DNA from 2 places in the Litoribacillus peritrichatus genome. Region 1 is predicted to be linked to the other one. Evidence: predicted binding sites of a transcription regulator. Region 1 holds the regulator's gene; the other holds the start of a gene.
What was found. The regulator PhoB, encoded in region 1, activates phosphate uptake and scavenging genes when phosphate is short. The targets are predictions, from matches to a motif close to TGTCATANNNNTGTCANA.
Positions count from the first base shown of each region.

Region 2: the regulator PhoB is predicted to act here: its motif matches at 1,501-1,518, upstream of ABD744_RS11015 (alkaline phosphatase).

Region 1 covers NZ_BAABBN010000017.1:100,874-104,027, forward strand. The annotation lists gene ABD744_RS21925 (endonuclease/exonuclease/phosphatase family protein) at 1-187, shown strand, start outside; gene phoR (phosphate regulon sensor histidine kinase PhoR) at 156-1,463, opposite strand; gene phoB (phosphate regulon transcriptional regulator PhoB) at 1,568-2,263, opposite strand; gene ubiA (4-hydroxybenzoate octaprenyltransferase) at 2,373-3,154, opposite strand, start outside.
Region 2 covers NZ_BAABBN010000007.1:285,181-288,334, forward strand. The annotation lists gene ABD744_RS11015 (alkaline phosphatase) at 1-1,414, opposite strand, end outside; gene ABD744_RS11020 (DNA topoisomerase III) at 1,590-3,154, opposite strand, start outside.

The DNA.
Region 1 (3,154 bases):
CGATGGCATCAGCACTTTTCCCAGCTGGGCGCCTCAGCGCGGGCTGGATCATATTCTGATCAGCCCTAATTTAAGAACACACGCCATTGATGTTTTGGATCATCCGATCTCAGATCACCTGCCGGTGGCCATTGATGTCAGCTTGCCTTCCGGAGTCAGTTTGACGGATCGGGCAAACCAGAGCTAAGCACTGACAGCGGAAATTCACAGCTGAATTTACTGCCGTACCCTAATTTACTTTCAATCAATAAGTGGCCGTTGTGGCGCATCAGAATATGTTTGGTGATGGCTAATCCCAGTCCCGTACCGCCGGTGTCTGATTTGCGGCTGGCATCCACACGGTAGAAGCGTTCGGTCAGGTGTGGGATGTGTTTTTGATCGATGCCGGGGCCGTTGTCGATGACATCCACCCGGATACTGGTTTTGTCGCGGTAACCGGTGATGTCTACCCGGCCGCCTTCAGGTGTGTATTTCACCGCATTGAAGATCAGGTTACTGAAGGCGCTGCTCAGTTCGTCGTAACAGCCGTCAATTTCAATATCGATCGCCGAAATCTGAATTTCATGGCGACCGTTGCTGAAAGAGCGGGCTTCTGCGGCTAAGTGCTCCAGCAGTTGCTTGAGGTTCACCGGTTGCTCTTTCACATTGATTTCGGTGGTTTCCAGACGGGTCAGAATTAGAAGATCATGCACCAGATCTTGCATCCGAACGGCCTGGGACTGCATCTGATGGTAGATGCGTAACCAGCGGTTGTCGCTTTCGTCCGAGTAATCAATCAGCGTTTCAAGGTAGCCGATTAACACCGTCAGCGGGGTTTTTAATTCATGACTGACGTTAGCCACGAAATCTTTGCGCATGCGTTCCAGGTGTTCAATGTGAGTGATGTCCCGCGCGGTAATCAGGCGTTCATCGTTCCCAAATGGGGTGATGGTCATTTCCAGGGCAACGCTTTGATTGATCGGGCTGTTGAGCGTTAACGGCGTGGTGTAATCACCGAGTTCGAAGTATTCCACAAAGTCCGGGTCGCGGATCAGGTTGGTGATGTGCTGACCACCGTCCACCGGTGTTCTGAAGCCTAATAAGGCTTCGGTTGAGCGGTTCCACCACTCCAAAGTGCCATCGCTTTCGACCATGATGACGGCGTCCTGCAGCGCAGAAGTGGATTGTTGTATTCGGTTGATGATGGTCTGAAGTTTGCGTTTGGCCGTTTGGTGATCACGCTCCTGACGGTAAATGGAGTCAAATAATCTTCCCCACAGACCTTCACTTAACGGTAACTTGTCGAGTTCCTGATGTTGCAGCCAGGATTCAAGCCGTGACATTTGGCGTATGGTCCAGACCACGTAAGCGATCAGGCCGAGAATCAGGCCCACGACGGGATAACCGAATAAATAACCAATGAGGGTGGTGGCCAGCACCAATAAGGTCACGCGCTGTAATTCAATGTACCAATTACTTAACACTCAGCTTCCTTACCTAGGCAAGATAATAAAATACAGGGATTCATATCAGAAACGCAGCCTCAAAGGCTGCGTTTCTGAATGAGGTCATGCTGCAACAGCTTACTCTATGCCGCATTTGTGGAAAAGCGATAACCTGTGCCACGAACGGTTTGGATCAAATTATCATGACCGGTTTCAGTCAGCGCTTTACGTAAGCGACGAATGTGAACATCCACCGTACGCTCTTCGACATAAACGTTGCCACCCCAGACATGATCCAGCAGTTGGCTTCTGGAATAGGCGCGCTCCTGATGAGTCATGAAAAACTGCAGCAGTCGGAACTCGGTTGGCCCCATATCCACAGCATCACCATTGGCGATGATGCGATGGGAAACCGGGTTCAGCTCAAGGCCATTGACCTCGATGGTTTCTTCAATGCCCTGTGGGGTGGTTCGACGCAAGACCGCTTTGAGACGAGCCACCAATTCTCTTGGAGAAAACGGTTTGGTGATGTAATCGTCCGCACCCGCTTCAAGGCCCTGAATTTTATTGTCCTCTTCGCTTTTTGCGGTCAGCATGATGATAGGTACATCTGCTGTCAGCTCATCTTTCTTAAGGCGACGTGCAAATTCAATCCCTGACGCACCTGGTAGCATCCAGTCTAATAAAATTAAATCCGGTTGCTGATCTACGATGATTGAGTGGGCTTCCTGCGTATGCTCTGCTTCCAGACAGTCATAACCTGCCATTTCCAGAGCGACCATGATCATTTCACGGATAGGCGCTTCATCATCAACAATAAGAACTTTTTTTCCCGCCATCACTTTTGCCTGTTAGTGTGGTTGTTAAAAGACAGTCTTATTAGAAGACACTTTTGTTACAAAAGTATGACAGGTTTTCGACCGTCTGCGTGTGACAGAGGCGGATTTGCTAAAAAAAGGAATCCACCAGAATGCCACTGAAGACTGCAGTGCCTACCCAGTGGTTGTTCAGAAATGCTTTAAAACACATGTCCGGGTTGCGGTGTTGGGTAAGGACATACTGGTAACCAAATAAGCCGGCGGCGACTGCCAAACCTAGGTAATAAGCGACCCCGGCTGAGAGCTGTTGCCCCATCAGCAGCAAGGTGATCATCGTCAGTACCTGAAGACTGATGATGGCGATATTGTCCATTTCGCCAAACAAAATGGCCGTGGATTTAATGCCGACTTTTAGGTCGTCTTCCCGGTCCACCATGGCGTATTGCGTGTCGTAAGCAATCGTCCAAAGTAATGTAGCTATATAAAGTAACCAGGTTTCTTCAATCACGGTGCCGGTTTCTGCGGTGAATGCCATCGGTACGGCCCAGCCAAAAGCGGCCCCTAAAAATACCTGTGGAAAGTAGGTAAAGCGTTTCATGAACGGATAAAGGGACGCCAGAAACACTGCGCCAAATGACATATAAATGGTTTCTTTATTGGTGAACAGCACCAGAATAAAAGAAATAAACACCAGCGCACCGAATAAACAGAGTGCTTCTTTGGCGGTCACCCGGCCAGACGTCAACGGCCGCTCTTTGGTTCGTCGTACATGAAGGTCAAAATCCCGGTCGGCGTAATCGTTGATTACACAGCCGGCCGATCGCATCAACACCACACCCAAAACAAAAATGACCAGATTACTCAGCTGGGGGAAGCCGTCAGCGGCAACCCATAATGCCCATAGCGTCGGCC
Region 2 (3,154 bases), on a different contig from region 1:
ATGCTTTGAAGTCGCTCACTTTCGGGAAGCTTTTTGCGCTCAGGTATTTGTGGTCGTCCACCTGATAGAAGTTTGGCTCAGACGCCAGGATTTCTTCCGCTTGTGCCAGTGTGATGTCGAAAGCGCTGTTTTCATTGACGATTTTCATCAAGTCCGCAGCGGTTTTGTCGGTTTTTGAGAACGCAGAGAACATGTCCGGGTAGCTCATTTTCTGAGCGTACATCTTGTCCAGAATGTCGAATGAACCGAAGTTGAAGTTTGGCTTATAGGCTTGCTCTTTAAAGCCTTCGCCGTTCAGTGCTTCCGGTGAAGGTATGTTGGCACGGGTATATGAGAAACCGAAACCGCCGGTTTCATGGTCAGCCGTAATAACCACTAAGGTGTCGTTACGGTCTTTGACCCACTCGTAAACGTAGTTGATGGTTTCGTCAAATTTCAGCATTTCATGCAACATGGTGGAAGCATCGTTGTCGTGGCCAGCCCAGTCAATACGGCCGCCTTCGATCATCAGGAAGAAGCCGTCCGGATCTTGTGACAAAATATTCAGCGCTTTTTCCGTCATTTCTTTCAGCGTTGGCTGAGTACGTGCCGGGTTGTCTTTGTTCAGTGTGTGTTGGATTCCATCCGCCATTCCAGAGTAAGCGAATAAGCCTAGTAGTTTGCCGTCTTTCACGGAATCCAGTTCGGCGCGAGTCAGTGCAACCTGGTAACCCGATTGTTCGGCTTCGGTCAGTAAGTTTTTCTCATCTTTTCGTTTGGATTTAATTTTCACTGTACCGTCGGTACGCTTGGTCAGCTGTTGATACAACTCGCCCTTGTCGTTGGCACTTTTCGGAATCCAGTGACGAAGGCCACCCGATAGCATGACGTCTGCTTTGGTTTCTAACATGTCTTCGGCGATTCTGTTTTCCAAAGAGCGATGCGCTCGGTGGGCAGCAAAAGAAGCCGGAGTTGCGTGGGTCAGGCGAGTGTCAGACACCAAGCCGGTGGCTTTGCCTGATTTTTGAGCCAGTTCCAGAATGGTTTCAGCTGGGTTGCCTTGCGCGTCCAAACCAACGGATTCGGAAGGAGACGGAACCCCTGTGGCTAACTGAGATGCAGAGCTGGCGGAATCTACAACGATGTTATAAGCCGGGTTATGTTGTGATAACCCCACAACACCTGCTTCCATGAACTTACTGATACCTGTTGGAGCGTCTTTGTAGATGGAGTTTGGTGCATTGGTCGCGTATTCCTGAAGCAAGCCCACTTGTTGTGGGCCCATGCCGTCACCAATCATCATGATCACATTTTTGACTTTAGCGTCAGCCTGGGGTTCTGACTTCTCTGCGGTTTGACAACCAGCAAATAAAATAACGGAGGATAAAAGACCGGTCAGAGCAAAGGTCTTCTTGAGTTTAAAATTGGTATTCATAGAGTCTTCCCTGTTGGGTATAGCGTTGATTTACTTCTTATTAACGTGAAGCGTATTGCAATTTGATGTCCAAAAAACAATATTTTGATGTCAATTTGATGACAGTAAAGCTTTTGTTGAATGATTATTCAATAACGGACTTAAGATGGGATGAATCGGCTATGGGAAACGTCGTTTAAGACGCTTTTTTACGAGGTGAAGTAGATTTTTTCTGGTACTTATTTCGTACTCTTTGGCTTGATTTGTATTTATTTGGTGCGTTTTTGATTGGGGTCATTGGCGCCATGGTCGTATTTTTGGCTTGCTCAATCAATTGGTGCAGTTGTTGACTCAGTGGCGTCATGAAGGCGTGGTAAGACGCGTCTTTTTGGCTGATGGCATTGAGAGTCGCCTCCCATTGTGCGGTCATGTCTGGAGTGGAAGCACTGTCCGGCAGGGCTTGAATTAACTGTTTGCCGGTGTCTGTGGCACGAATCTGTTTGCCGGAGCGACTTAGAAACTTACGTTTAAATAATAATTCGATGATGCCTGAGCGGGTGGCTTCTGTGCCAAGGCCATCGGTTTCTCGCAGTATTTTACGAATGGCCGGGTCTTTGACGTATCGGGCAATGCCGGTCATGGCGCTTAACAAGGTGGCATCGGTGAAATGCTGGGGTGGCTGAGTGTTTTTCTCAAGCAGTTGAGCCTGAAGGCTTTGCAGAGGTTGCCCGGGCGCTAATTCGGGAATGAGGGTGGGCGCTTCTTCGGTTAAATTTTTAGAAGCCGAAGGGAACAGTTGTTTCCAGCCCAAATCAAGATCTTGTTTAGATTTAGCGCTGAACTTTCCTTGTTGAATTTCGATTTCAGCACTGCGTTCGGCGTACTTATAGACGGGATAGAACAAAGCCAAATACTGGCGACTGATCAACTGATATATGTTTTGTTCGGCTTGAGACAGTTTGTTTGGCTGAGTACGTTTTTCTGTGGGAATAATAGCGTGGTGCGCTTCTACTTTATTGCTGTTCCAGGCTTTGGTTTTGATATCCGGGTTGGCGTTTTGGACGACTTCTGAGGTTGCGCCCTGGTTGTGTTCTATGGCTGCTAATACGGAGGAAGCCTGTGCGTGGTGTTCTGTCGGTAAATAACGGTTGTCCGATCGGGGGTAGGTGATCAGGTTATGTTTCTCGTACAAGCTTTGGCAGGTGTCCAGCGTTTGTTGAGCGGACATGTTGAATCGCTTAGACGCGTCAATTTGAAGGCTCGATAAATTGTAGGGTAATGGCTGTGCCTGTTGTTTCTGTTTGTTCTCAAAACGTTTAACGGTCGCGGGTTGGTGGCTGATCCGCTGCACCACATTTTCAGCTAAGGGCTTGGAGAGAACCCGGTTGTCTTCATCCATGTAGGGCTGGCAGGCTTCGCTGGGTTGCCATTTGGCAGTAAACGCTTCTTTCTGTTCGGTTTCTAAATGAGCCAAGACCTCATAAAACGGCTTGGAGACAAAGTGTTCAATCTCTTCATCCCGTTTTGCGACTAACCCCAAAATAGGCGTTTGCACCCGGCCAACAGAGAGCACACTGTTGAAACCGGCTTGACGGCCTTGCAGTGTGTAGGCGCGGGTCATGTTAATGCCGTACAACCAATCCGCACGCGAGCGTGCTAAGGCCGAGGTCGATAACGGAATAAAATCGCGATTAGGTCGTAAATCCGACAAGGCTTTTTTGATGGCAGGAGGGTTGAGGTCATTGACTAATAAACGTTGAG